Regions from separate parts of the Lentisalinibacter orientalis genome, predicted to be linked through region 3. Evidence: riboswitches for the same ligand, from Rfam matches in the RefSeq annotation. Region 3 holds a riboswitch; each other region holds the start of a gene.
The links. A riboswitch is a leader RNA that binds a small molecule or an ion and turns the genes downstream of it on or off. The one in region 3 is predicted to bind cyclic di-GMP.
Positions count from the first base shown of each region.

Region 1: another riboswitch for cyclic di-GMP. It lies ahead of ACJMK0_RS12580 (FAD-binding protein); the one in region 3 lies ahead of ACJMK0_RS06655 (hypothetical protein).
Region 2: another riboswitch for cyclic di-GMP. It lies ahead of ACJMK0_RS14470 (hypothetical protein); the one in region 3 lies ahead of ACJMK0_RS06655 (hypothetical protein).
Region 4: another riboswitch for cyclic di-GMP. It lies ahead of ACJMK0_RS18945 (putative Ig domain-containing protein); the one in region 3 lies ahead of ACJMK0_RS06655 (hypothetical protein).

Region 1 covers NZ_JAPDRJ010000003.1:225,793-229,158, reverse strand. Annotated here, with positions in the region: gene ACJMK0_RS12590 (FFLEELY motif protein) at 1-705, opposite strand, end outside; gene ACJMK0_RS12585 (hypothetical protein) at 804-1,475, opposite strand; cyclic di-GMP riboswitch class I at 1,708-1,790, shown strand; gene ACJMK0_RS12580 (FAD-binding protein) at 1,924-3,339, shown strand.
Region 2 covers NZ_JAPDRJ010000004.1:106,900-110,265, forward strand. Annotated here, with positions in the region: gene ACJMK0_RS14455 (ExbD/TolR family protein) at 1-181, shown strand, start outside; gene ACJMK0_RS14460 (ExbD/TolR family protein) at 178-684, shown strand; gene ACJMK0_RS14465 (AgmX/PglI C-terminal domain-containing protein) at 709-2,112, shown strand; cyclic di-GMP riboswitch class I at 2,143-2,232, shown strand; gene ACJMK0_RS14470 (hypothetical protein) at 2,306-3,366, shown strand, end outside.
Region 3 covers NZ_JAPDRJ010000001.1:1,504,749-1,508,114, forward strand. Annotated here, with positions in the region: gene ACJMK0_RS06650 (LamG domain-containing protein) at 1-723, opposite strand, end outside; gene ACJMK0_RS06655 (hypothetical protein) at 738-1,946, opposite strand; cyclic di-GMP riboswitch class I at 2,041-2,125, opposite strand; gene ACJMK0_RS06660 (HzsA-related protein) at 2,811-3,366, shown strand, end outside.
Region 4 covers NZ_JAPDRJ010000007.1:39,773-43,138, forward strand. Annotated here, with positions in the region: gene ACJMK0_RS18940 (PQQ-dependent sugar dehydrogenase) at 1-906, opposite strand, end outside; cyclic di-GMP riboswitch class I at 1,385-1,469, shown strand; gene ACJMK0_RS18945 (putative Ig domain-containing protein) at 1,558-2,262, shown strand; gene ACJMK0_RS18950 (NAD(P)/FAD-dependent oxidoreductase) at 2,255-3,366, opposite strand, start outside.

The DNA.
Region 1 (3,366 bases), on a different contig from region 3:
GGCGAGGCGGAAAGGCTGCGGATGCTCCGCGAAGATCCGCTCCATGATGCGGGTCTCCCGGTCCTCGATGGCCTGCAGGAATTCCTCTGCGCCGTCCATGGCACGGAAGGCCCTGAAACCGTCTTCCAGGAAGTCGTGCAGCGCGCCGAAGCCCGCCAGATGGGCCGGGCCGTGTGCCATCCGGATCAGGGTGTAGATCATCGGCAGTTTCACCAGGCGCTCCAGATCCCGGCCGGCTTCCAGGATGAAGCCGATCTGGCGCTCGCGGTCGTCCCGGCGACCGACGGTGCGGTAGGCCTCGGCGTAACTCTGCTCGTCGATCATGGTGCCCGCGCCGAGCGCCCGGGTCATCTCGCCGTCAAGCTCCTGGCTCAGCACCTCCAGTTGCACGGCCATGCGCATCGACTCCTGGGCCTGGGCGGGCAGCATCCGCTTCAGGATGGGCGAGGCGCGTTCGAGCTGCGTGTCGCGGGGCAGGTAATCCTTGTCGGTGTAGAGTTCCTCCAGGAAGAACTCGACGCCCGGACGGTAGCGCTCGCGCTCCTGCAGATCCGCGTAGGTGCGCTCCAGGCGTCCCGCCTGCCAGCGCTGCAGTGCCTGGAGTTCCTCCTGGAGGCCGGGGTCGTCGCTGAACTGGGCGCGCAGACTGCGGTTGCGCACCAGCAGTTCGTCCAGGCTCATCCGGCTGATTTCTTCTCCGCTCATGTCTCCGATATGGCGCCGCACGCGCCCGGCTCAACCCGCGCGCATTGTCCCGGTTTTACGGCGGCGTTGCCAATGCCGATGGCGGCGTGAGCTGCGCCTCAGAACGGCTTGGTCGCGCCCAGGAAGGCCACCGAGGCGATGCCGATCCAGTACACGTAGGCCATGCCGCGGCCGATGGCCAGCTCCGAGGACAGCCGCTGCTCCAGCGCCGGATTCGGGCCCTTCTCGGCGAGCTCGCGGAAGATCGGCACCCAGTGGCGCATGATGAAACGCAGGCCCAGGCCGATCACCAGCAGCAGGCTGTAGATGAGCACCTTGGTGGAGTACCAGTCGGCGCGGAAGGGCCAGTCCGTGAGATACGACCAGATCGCGGCAAGGAACAGCGCCGGGATCACGACGTAGCGGATGGCCTCGTCGATTTTTGTCAGCCGCAGACCGCGGTCGGTGTCCCGGTAGACGAACGCCGCCCAGGTGAGCGACAACCACGCGAAGGCGAGGATCCACACGACCCACAGCCAGCCGCCGCCGTAATCGTGCACACCCAGGTTGAACCCCATGTGCAGGCCGAGAGGCAGCAGCAGGATGATGCCCGTGCGGGCGAGGATATCGATCCGGTAGGCGGTCTCCATGTGCCGCCGGCGCTCGTCCAGTGAGAGTTTCGGATTCGCCACGTTGTAGGAGGTCTGGAAGACGCCCCACTCGCCGCCCAGCCAGTACACCATCGCAAGGATGTGAAGCCAGCGCAGGACGGACTCCGGATTGATGTACATCGCTCTCCCCGATTTTCTGTTCCGGACTCTCGACGGTATCCCACGGCATTTAAGCAGCAACGGGGAGGGCCCGGCATAGTGGCAAACCGAAGGCCGGCCGGCCGTTGCAGGGGGCCTGAGACGGTTGGTCGAGGCCAAAATTGCGCGGCGATTTGACATCATGCCGTGCCGGAACGTGTCGGGCTCTGCCCACGATTGACACTCTGTCGGCACCGTGCGACGCTCGGCCTTCGTTTGAAAAAGGCACACCGTCCGAAAGGGCGGGTCGCAAAGCCACCGGTCCCCGGCCACCGCCGGGACAGCGGAGCTGCCAGACGGAAGCGCGATGCGGCGTCCTGCCGCGCCACGCCCATCCGGGCCATCCTCCGCTCATTCCCGCACCGGGACCGGTGACCAGCCACGTGCCGCAATTCGTTGGCGGGACCCGTCCCGCGGAGGAACGAAACCGATGAGAGATGCAGTCAGCCACGACCGGGTCCGCGACTGGATCCACGGCGATATCCATGGCAATGGCCACGGCGACGTTCGACAAAGCACGCCACGGCGCCCCGGACGCCGCACGCCCGCGCTACCGGTGGCCAGGCCGGAGAGTCCGGAGGCACTGCGGGACCTGCTGCAGACGGGCTCGGGCATCCCGGCACCGCTCCGCCCGATGGGCGCCGGCAGCGCATCGACTCCCTGTTCGGCCGCAGAAGGGGGCACGGTGATCGATATGACGGCCCTCGATCGGGTCCTCGAGGTCGGCGACGAGCATGTCACCGTGCAAGCCGGGCTCAGGCTGCAGCGCCTCGCGGACGAGCTGGCGGGCTACGGGCTCGAACTCGCCGGCGGCCACGACCTGATGGGCCGAACGGTCGGCGGAGCGGTGGCGGGCGCCTGCATCGGTCCCGGCACCGGCGTGGGGACCCGCCTGTTCTCGAGTCAGGTCGTCAGCATGAAGGTGGTCACCCCCGAGGGCGGCGAACTCACCGTCGATGCGTCCCGTCCCCACCTGCTCGACATGTTCCGGCTGAGCTACGGCCTGCTCGGCGTCATCCACGAGGTGACGCTGCGGGTGCGGCCCATGAGCCCCTTCACCATCCGGCGGCGCCGCTGCAGCACCGCCGAGCTCGCCGCCGTCACCGACCGGCTGCTGGGCTCGAAGCTGGGCCTGCGCTTCTACCTCCTGCCGTTCCGCGATCAGGTATATCTCGAGCTCCGGCGCAACGGCGACGAAGATACCCACGTCAACCGCCTGCTGTGGAAGATCAAGGACTGGGGCGAGAGCACGATCCTGCCGGCGATGACCAGCTCCATGTCCTGGATCGTACCGATACCCGCGCTGCGCTACGGCATGATCGACCGTATCAACGGGGCGGGTCAGACGCTGTTCAGCGCCCCCGTCCACGCCGGCAGCGCGGCGGTGGAGCAGGGCGGGGACCGTGCGGGGTCCCGGGGCGGCCGCCGGCTCGCCTGTTCCAGCTGGTGCTTCCCGGCGGCCGAGTTCCCGCTGATCGTGCAGGCCTATCGGGAATTCTGCCGCGACTACTACGCCCGCACCCGTTTCCGTTGCGACATGCCCACCGTCGGCTACCGCCTCGCCCAGGACCGCAGCGCGTTGCTTTCGCCCTCGTTCGACGGACCGGTGTTCGTACTGCGGGCGGTGAGCACGCCCCGTCCGCAATGGCAGGACTTCGTGCTCGAGTTCGCCGATTTCGCCGAGAAGTGGAACGGCATCCCGTTCCTCGACCAGACGGACGGGCTGTCGTCCGGCCAGGTGGCCGCCTCGCTGGGCAGCCGGCTCGAGTTCTTCCGCAAGATGCGCCGGCGGCTCGACCCGGACGGCCGCTTGCTGAACCCCTACCTGGCCCAGTTCTTCCTGTAGGACGGCCGGGGCGGGCCCGGGTCGGTC
Region 2 (3,366 bases), on a different contig from region 3:
CCTGAAGCAGCAGTACCGCAGCGAGAACGCCGCCTCGGTCCTGCTCGAGCCGTTCATACCCTATGACTATCTGATCCAGGTGATGGACGTGGTCAGGAGCCGGCCCATGGAGGCCGCGGAGAGCGGTGAGATTCAGCTGGTGGCCCTGTTCCCGGAAATCTCGGTAGGAGAGGCGCCATGATGAGGAACACCCGACGCCTGAAGCGCATGACGCGCAACCGGACCAAAGTGACGAAGATGAACCTCACGTCGCTGATGGACGTGTTCACCATCCTCGTGTTCTTTCTCCTGGTGAACTCCGGTTCCGTGGAGGTCATGGAAGCGCCGAAGCAGGTCACGCTGCCGGAATCCATGGTGGAGGAGAAACCGCGGGAGACGGTCGTGATCTTCGTGAGTCCCGACGAGGTCCTCGTCCAGGGTCGGTCCGTCATCCGGGTCAGCGAGATCCTGGAGTCGGAGACGGCCACCATCGAGGCCATCACGGCGCGGCTGGAGGAGATCAGTCAGCGCGTGGTGGGGCCGAAGACGCGCTCCGTCGCGAAGAGCCAGGAAGTCACGATCCTGGCCGACAAATCGGTCCCGTTCACCGTGATCAAGCGGATCATGACGACGTGCACGGGCGAGGGTTACGGCCAGGTGTCGCTGGCCGTCGTACAGAAACCCGCCGACACAGCCGCCACCTAGCCGCGGCCTCATCGGGGTGATGCAGTGAGTCTCGAAAAAACCTGGGAAGAACAGGCGCTCCTGGACCAGATCGACGCCGAGCAGGAGAAGCTCGCCGATCTGGAGGAGCGGCTGCGTGCCGCCAGCGGGGAACTGCAGTCCCTCGCCGGCGAGCGCGAGAAATACGAACTCCTCGATGCGGTCACCGGCTCGCTGGAGCAGCTGGGGCGCCTCGGTGCAGCGGACCTGTTCTGGCGCGATACGCTGCCGGCCGAGGCGCGCGACACGCACCTGGCAGAGGTCCGCAGGCAGGCCACGGCGTTCTGCGACCGTGTGGCGGGCATAGAGCAGCGGCGCGACCAGCTGGAGCGGGAGCTCGAGGAGCACGACGACGTGCTCGAGTATCTGCAGGCCGAACTGCACGACCTCCGCGAGGAGCAGGAGCGCAAGCTGAACGAGTGGGTGCTGGAGCGCGACCCCTCGCCGCTCCCGTTCCGCCGCATGATCATGCCCTGGACCCGGGGCGTGGAAGAGGATCGTCGCTTCCGCCAGTCGCTGGCCGCCACCGTGGCAGCGAGCGTGCTGGTGGCGCTGGTCCTGCGCATGATCGACCTGCCCGTCCCCGAGCACGAGGAACTGATCGAGGTCCCCGAGCGGGTGGCCAAACTCATCCAGCCCGAGCCGCCGCCGCCGGCGCGCACGGTGGAGACGGAGCCGGATCCGGTGATCGAGGAGCCGCCCGAGCCCGAGGAGCAGGTGGCGGAGGAAACCCCGCCCGAGAAGACGCCCGAGATTACCGAGCCCGCGAAGGTGGCCGAGCAGTCGGCGCCGAAACAGGAGGTCCGCTCGAAAGGCATCCTGGCCTTCCGGGAGAGCTTCGCACAGCGGGCGCGCTCCGGACCGTCGGCCGATCTCGGCGCGAGCGCGCGGGTCGGCAACCGCGGCGAGTCGGCCGTGGGCCGACCGACGCGGGCCATGGTCACGACCGACGCGCCGGGGTCGAGCGGCGGCATCAATCTGGCGAGCGTCAGTCGGGACGTAGGCGGTGGTGCCGGCGGCCGGGGCATCGAGGGCGTCCGCGTCACGCAGGTGGCGACTTCCATCGGCGGGGACGGTTCCGCGGACCGGCCGCGGGCCGGCGGACCGTCGGCCGGGCGCACGGACGAAGAGATCCAGATCGTGTTCGACCGCTACAAGGCGGCGCTGTACCGCCTGTACAACCGGGAGCTGCGGCGCGACCCGACGCTGCGCGGCCAGCTGGTGCTGAAGCTCACCATCGAGCCCGACGGCAGCGTTTCGATGTGCCGCCTGCACTCCAGTGACATGGGCGCTCCGGACCTGGCCGACCAGATCGTGGCCAGGGTGAGCGGTTTCGATTTCGGCGCCAAGGAGGACATCGCCGCGATGACGATCATCTACCCGATCGATTTCCTCCCGGCTACCACCTGAACGAACGACGAGTAACCGACAAAGAACAGATTCCGACAAAGGCAAAACCACCGAAAGGTGGCGACGCAAAGTCTCCGGTCTACAGAGCCCCGACGGCTCCATGACAGCGGGACCGCCCGAATCCGGGCCCGGGGTTACGCCAGGGTCCAGGCCTCTCAGGCAACGCGATCGCCGCCGGTGAAACAGGCACCACATGGCGAGCAGCAGAACATCCAACATATCGGCAAGCGTCCGGACGGCACTCCGGCTGCTGGCCTTCGCCGTACTCGCGCTGGCCGCAGCGCCCTCGTGGGCCGTGGACTGCTCGGAGTTCCCGAACGGCACCATCGACGGCTTTGCCGGAGACGTCGCGCCCTCGCAGATCCAGATCGACCGCAACTGCACGATCCGGAACTTCCCGGCGTCCAATCCGCTGAATACGAACTTCAGCTTCCTGACCCAGCCGGGCCAGACGGACGAGCGCTGGCTGATCGTTTTCGACAACGTCGTGCATACCGGCGAGATGGCCTGCAACAGCGTCGCCGGCCATCGCATCTGGTTCGTGAACGGCTCCTCCAGCTCCATCCAGGAGGGCTGCCAGAATCTGCTGATCCCGGTCGAGAAGATCGAGAAGGACAACCCGCCGGGCACGGCGACGGCTTCGATCGGCGTTCCGTTCACCTACACGCTGACGATGCCGGTGCTGTTCGACGCCGGCACCGGCACGGTCATCGACGAGTTCGGTTCGCTGAACGACCTGCATGGCGTCACGCTGGTCGACGACCTCAACGCGACCGGCGTCGATCTCACCTACGTGAGCCACACCGCCTACTGGGAAAGCACGGGGTTGCCCGTGGCGCACACGTTCGACAACGACGGCGGCGTACTCACCTTCGACAACTTCCCGATCATCCCATCGAACGAGCAGATCGTGATCGAGCTGACCGTGGTGCTGGAGGACTCGCCGGCGAACGCGATCGGCACCCAGTTCGTGAACACCGCCAAGTGGGACTTCGGGCGGCTGATCGATGGTGTCTTCTACGAGCCGCTGCCGGGCGAGTGGGGCATCTCCGATCCGCTGACCATCGCCGGTCCCGAGATCGTGGTGACGAAGACCGGTCCGGCGACCCTCGGCCGGACACTGAATCTCGGTCAGTGGGGCGAGTTCGCCATCGACGTGCACAACACCGGACTGGGCGAGGCCTGGGACGTGGCGCTGGTGGACCGCCTTCCGGACGGGCCCCAGGGCGGCATGTGCGACATCCCGCCGGAGAT
Region 3 (3,366 bases):
GAACTCGCTGGCCAGGCGCACGACGAAGCGCGACGCCGCAGGGTCGTCCAGGTTGATCTTCGACTTCGCGGCATCGTAGGCGGCCGCCACGTCCGCTTCGGCGAAGAACGGCGACTGGGACGTGGCCGCGGCGCCGGTGTGACAACCGGCGCAGTACTCGGTGAGGACCGGATGCACGGTCTGCCCGAACAGGGCGCCACCGTCGTCCGGGAAGCTCTTGCTGGCGCCCGGCTGCTTGTCCACCGGCGCTTCCAGGTCGATGTTTTTGCCGCCGCCGGCAGCGTCGCCGGCCCAGTTGGTGACCCAGGTCGTCAGGATCTCGCCGCAGACCGCGTCGCTGGACTCCCAGCAGTTATGACCGCCGGCCACCTTGGTCACCATGCGCGAGTCGGCCGGGGAGGTCAGGTCGACGATGGCGTTCGCCTCCTCGTAGGCCAGGTTGACGTCGTCGGTGCGCGCGAAGGTCGGTGCCTGGCCGCCGGTGCCGTGGCAGGCGCCGCAGCGGTTGTCCGGCCGTACGTTGTCCCACACCTCGATCTTGAACGACTGCACGTCGTCGGTGGCGGGCGCCGGACCCGTGTAGTCCGGCGACGGCGCGACGCTCGTTACCGGATTCTCCTCGACGTCGGCGCCGCTGGAGCAGCCGGCCAGCGCGGCAGCCGCCATCAGGGCGACGACGAGATGAGTGCGGGCAGGCAGAGAGATCATATTGTTCCTATCCATGATTGCCGAACTCCTCATTCGCCCATGCAGTGCACGGCGGTCTCGGCGAACACCGTCTTCATGCGGTACTGATCGGCGCGGAATACGCCGGTGATCCTGTCCAGGGCAGCCCGGTCGGACGCGTCCTGGGGCTGGCGGAAGCACACGGCTTCGAACACTTTCTTCACCTGACATTCGGCGAAGACGTCGCTCGCGCCGAACTCCCGGCCCAGTGACTTGGCGCCGTTGCCGCTGCCCGGCAGCGACGGATCCCAGCCGAGCCCGGCGTTACGCCCCTGCCGCCAGTAGTTGTCCCAGCGGTCGTCGGGGGTGCGGAAGCCGAACGGGAAGTTGGCGTCGTTATTGAAGTACTTGGGATGCACCTGGCCCTCGGTGTACTCGATGCGGCCGGTGTCCGGGTTGAAGTTGTAGTAGGCATAAGCCTGCGCCAGCGGATCCATGCCCGCGTGGCACTCCACGCAGTTGTTCAGGAAGACGCGGCTGTCGCCGCCCGGGCTGCGCGAGACGTCCTGGCGGATGCGGTCCGGCGAGCGCGAGCCGTCCTTCACCTGCTCCAGGTCGTTGCACATGTGATTCATCAGCGTGAAACGGAACATCGCCCGGTTGGTGCCGGCGATGAAGAAGGCCTCGGCGGCGGCGCGGCTGGTGACCACGCCGGCGGTGGCGGAGGCCGGCAGGTCGGTCACCGCGGACTGGCTGGTCTGTACCAGCGCGGTCTTCAGGTCGATGCCCTGTTGCTCCATGGCCTCGTAATGAGCGTTGTCGGACATGGAGTAGGGGGGCAGCCCGAGACCGCTGTCGCCGACGTAGAGAATGTCAGCGGAGAGCACGGTATTGAACGGCACGTCGTCGCGGATCATGCCGATGACCGTGGCGGTGTAGTCGTTCAGCGGCGCGAAGACCGTCTGCTCCCGGTTGGTCCAGGGCGTCACGAAGTTCTTCAGCGTCACGTTATAGAAGGCGCTGTTCTCCATGGCCGTCTCCGCCGCCGCAATGGGGTTGCCGGCGAGAATGTCGGCTTCCATGCCGGCCAGCACCTGCTCGGTGGGCGGTACGCCGGCGAGACGGTCGTGCAGCCGCTTGGCCTGTTCCCGCGGACCCGCTTCGGCCGTGGCAGCCAGCGCGAGCACAAGGCAGGCGATGGCAAGGAGGGCGCGGCGCGGAAGCGCGTGCGCGAACTGCTTCTGTACGTTCATGGGTGCGTTCATGACGATCCTGCTCATACGTTTCCGTCTTCCCTTCCTGCCAGGGGGCGAAGACCGTCGGGAGCGGAGGACGTCCCTGCGGGATCATCCCTGCTGATCGTCAGCTGTCGCTCCTGGCAGCTTCGCCGTCCTGGACGTGAATCCGTAGACCGGTGGCTTTGCGTCCCCGCCTTTCGCCGGGTTTGCCCTTTTCAGAAGCCCTGCGTGCGCGTCGCGCTATTCGAAGCGTCCGATGCTCGCAGATCGCCGACAGGGCCACCGTGACTCCATTCACAAGTCCCGTGGTTTCCCGGGACTCCCGTCACGTGTGCTCCCCCGCGGCCGGCTACTGTTGCGAGCAAGGGGAGTGCAAGCCGCGTGCCAGATCACGACTTGGATGGCTGGAAAAGCCTTTCCGAATACAGAACAAGAGGTTGCGCGTGATCCGGGCAGTGGCGCCGGGTCGGCATATGTCAACCGCTTGTCGGCAGAAATCGACACTTTGCCGACGCCCGCAAGGCAACTCCCTGATTCGGTGGGCGTTTCGGCTTGTCGCCGAACTACGACAGCGCGCGTCCGTGTGACACGGCAGCCGTCACCTTGAGCCAGTCGATGCAAGGCCCCGGGCACGGTCTCGCTGTCGGCGAAATTCCACATTACGCGCGTCCCGGAGGCGTCCCTATACTCCGCCGCTCATCAACTACCAGGACGCGCGCGCAACGATCTCCATGGATTTGTGATCTTGTTAACAGAATGCAGTGAGGCCCCTGTCCACCATTGGTCACGGCCGGCCGCGAGCTTTCCAGTCGCGCGTCGGAAGACCGGCGGTGCAGGGCGCCTGCAGCATTCCCGCAGTGATCGCAGGAGTGCGTCGCGTGACGGCTGCAGGAAAGAGGATGTCCCATGAACAGCACGATGCAGACAGTTACCCGGAGGGCGCCGGCAAGGGCGGCTCTCGTTGCCGTCGCCTGCTCGGTGGTGGCCGCCGCGGGCTGCGGTGGCGGCGGCAGCGGCGAAGGCCGCATCGGCTTCGGCAGCGGGCAGGATCCCGACCCCGTCGTGCTCGACTTCCCCATCGCCTACGTGAAGCGGCCGGTCCCGGTCGACGACAACGGCGACCCGACCGACTTCGACGTGCGCGAGCCGGTGACCTTCGACATCGGCGCCGATCTCTACGTGCGCGACCGGGCCTCGCCCAGCACCGCCGACGTCAACGTCACCGGAGAGATCACCGAAGGCCTCGGTGACATCCGCGACCTGGAGGTATCGCGCGACGGCACGAAGGTGCTGTTTGCGATGCGGGCGCAGTTCATCGAAGGCGCCGACGAGGAGGACCAGCCGACCTGGAACGTCTGGGAATACGACATCGCCGGCGACACGCTGCGGCGGATCATCGCCTCGGACATCGTCGCGGAGTCCGGTCACGACCTGGCGCCGGCCTATCTGCCGGACGGTCGCA
Region 4 (3,366 bases), on a different contig from region 3:
ATCGGGGAACGCCACGGCAGTGTCGATGCCGGTGACCTCGGTGGGTGCATCGCCGGCGAGGCAGGTGGTGTTCGAGGGGCGCTGGTTGAGGCCGGAGACCGGTCCGCCGCTGCCGTCGTCATCGTCCTGGATCGTACCGGTAGCCTCGGCGTCCGCCAGCGTCGCGTTCCCCGGGTTCGATAGCGTCACCGTGAAGGTCTCGTCGCCCTCGTCGGCGGTGTCGCCGAGCACGGGCACCTCGATCGTGAGTTCCGTGGTGCCCGGGCTGAAGTTCAACGAGCCGGAGCTGGCCGTGTAATCCTCACCGGCAACGGCGGAGCCGTCCGCCGTTGCATAGTCCACCGTCACGGTGCGCCCGGATTCGGCGTCCAGCGAGACAGTGAAAACCATCGGCGCAGAGCCGGCGTCACCCTCGGCCAGTGAAGCATCCGCGATGCCGAGCGCCGGCGGATCGTCGTCGTCCAGGATGGTCGCCTGGGCGGTGGCGCTGGCCAGGCTCACACCGGTCGCATCGCTCAACTGCAGCGTAAACGTCTCGTCCGGCTCGTCCAGGCTATCGCCGAGCACCGGCACGGTCACCGTGGCGCTGGTCGCCCCGGCGCCGATGTCGAGCGTGCCGGACACGGCGGTGTAATCCTCTCCGGCGGTGGCAGTGCCGCCCGCGGTCTCATAACGAACGGAGGCGGCGCCGGGCGCGCTCTCCGAGAGTGTGATCGTGAAGGTGGCGTCGACCGTGCCGGCATCCCCTTCCTGTACCGTCGGGCCGTCGATGCTCGCCGAGGGCAGGCCGGGATCCGGGTCGGGGTCCGGCGCGCCCGAATCCGAGCCGGAACTTCCGCCGCAGGCCGCCACCAGCAGGCAGCCGATGACGAGCCATGTATGCCGCACTCCGCCGATATCCATCATCACGTCACCCTCGACTACCGTGTCAGTGCATCGAAACTATGCCCGGATCGGCACCGTTGCAAGCCGTGCCTGCGCAGAACGCCCGCGCCGGCTCGCAGGACCGCGATGACGCCCCTCCGCGCAACATCCCCAGGCTGTTCGTCAGAGTGGTTCTGGTGAGTCAATTCACCACCGGGCACTAACCTCCTCTTTGACGAGCATCGGCCCATTCTTGCGATTGTGACTTAATGTAGATTCTAGCTGTGGTGTCGCCAATCAGCGACACCAAGGCGCTGATTTATATAAGAAAATTTTTACCCCATCCCTTGTGCCAAGAAGTTGACTGGGGTTTAATCGCACCCGGCTGGGACAGGTGCCCCCTTTGCGCAACGGACCGGGTTCGAGAAGTCAGCTGTGACCCTCGTCACACTCCGGCAACTGGGGTCCCGCTTATGTCGCATGCCGATTGCCGAATCGGGTTATGTCAGGGAGACTGGGAACCCGAAAAGGGCAAACCCGCCGAAAGGCGGGGACGCAAAGCTTCCGGTCTAAGGGCGAACGCCTAGGATAGCGGGGTTACCGAATTGCTCGGGCCGGGCATACCCGCCGGCCGACTCGGTTTCCACCGACTCCCTTCAGCTCAGCCAGGACCGGCTTTGGATCTGAACTCAGGTGGAGATCGAGACCGTGCACAGACGCACTCAGGCGAAAGGGACAATTTCGCGAACCGCTGCCATCGTCGCAGCGGCAATGTGGCTGGCCGCCTGCTCGTCCGGCGGCTCCGACGCACCCGCAGACGGATCGGGTCAGACGCCCCCGCCAAGCGGTGGCTCTTCGGCCAACAACCCGCCGACGATCAGCGGCAACCCGCCCTCCTCCGTCAAGGTGGACGAGACCTATTCTTTCCAGCCGAATGCCTCGGACCCGGACGGCGACACCATCACCTTTACGGTCCAGAACAAACCGTCCTGGGCTGATTTCAATACCTCCAGCGGAGCCCTGAGCGGGACACCCCGGTCTGGCGACGAAGGCACCTACGGCAACATCCGCATCACCGCGAGCGACGGCTCTGACACCGATTCGCTCAGCTTCTCGGTGACGGTGAGCCAGGTGGCCACCGGCTCGGTGACGCTGTCCTGGACGCCGCCCGCAGAGAACACCGACGGTTCGGCGCTGACCGACCTCGCCGGCTACAAGATCTACTACGGCACGAGTTCCGGAAACTACGGCAATTCGGTCACAATCGATAATCCGGGACTGACCACCTACGTGGTGGACAACCTGAGCCCGAACACCTACTACTTCTCGGCAACGGCGTTCAATTCAACGGGTATCGAGAGCGACTTCTCCGGCGAAGCGGTCAAGTCCGTCAACTGACGGCGGGGCCCAGGAGCGCAGCGGCCGCCCGCTCCGCCAGCGGGAACACCGCCGTCAGCCCCGGCGATTCGATGCCGAAGAGGTTCACCAGACCCGGGATCCCGTGGTCGCCCGGTCCCTGGATCAGGAAATCTGCTGCGGCCTCTCCGGGCCCGCTCAGCTTCGGGCGGATGCCGGTGTAGCCGGGCGCCAGCGCCTCATCCCGCAGATCCGGGAAATAGCGCCGGATGGCGGCGGCAAAGGCGGTTCGCCGGCTCTCGTCGAAGCTGTAATCGACGCTCTCTATCCAGGCCACATCGGGGCCGAACTTCGCCTGCCCCCCCAGATCCAGCGTCACGTGAATACCGAGGCCGCCGCCCGCGGCCACCGGATAGACCAGCCGGCTGAAAGGCGAGCGCCCCTGCAGCGTGAAGTAGTGACCCTTGGCCAGGTACAGGCGCGGGATTGCCTCGCGCGGGAAGCCGCCGATGGTGGCGGCGACCCGGGTCGCCCAGAGCCCCGCAGCATTGACCAGACTCTCGCACTCGACGGAGAACCCGGCGTCATCATCCAGGTACACGGTAAAGCCGGCGGCGCCACGATCCACGCGGGTCACGCGGCTGCGGCACACCACCAGGCCGTCGCAGGCCTCCAGATCGGCTCGCAACGCAAGCATGAGGGCATGGGAGTCCACGATACCCGTGGAGGGCGACAGCAGGCCCCCGACCGCCCGCACCGCGGGCTCCAGCGCCCGGACTTCCTGCGCGCTCAGCATCTCCAGGTCATGGACACCGTTGCCCCGGGCACTGGCCAGGTAGCGCTCCAATAGCGCCAGTTCGTCATCGGCGGTCGCAACAATCAGCTTGCCGAGGCGGTGGTGGGGGATACCCCGCTCCTCGCAATAGGCGTAGAGGGCATGTTTGCCGGCAACGCAGGCGGCAGCCTTCAGCGAGCCGCGGGGATAATAGATACCCGCGTGGATCACCTCGGAGTTACGGCTGCTGGTGTGCGCGGCGATCTCCTCCTCTGCCTCCAGCACCAGGACCTGGCGGCCGCGCATCGCCAGCGCCCGCGCAACGCCCAACCCGATGACCCCTGCCCCAATGACGACGCAATCGAGTTTTT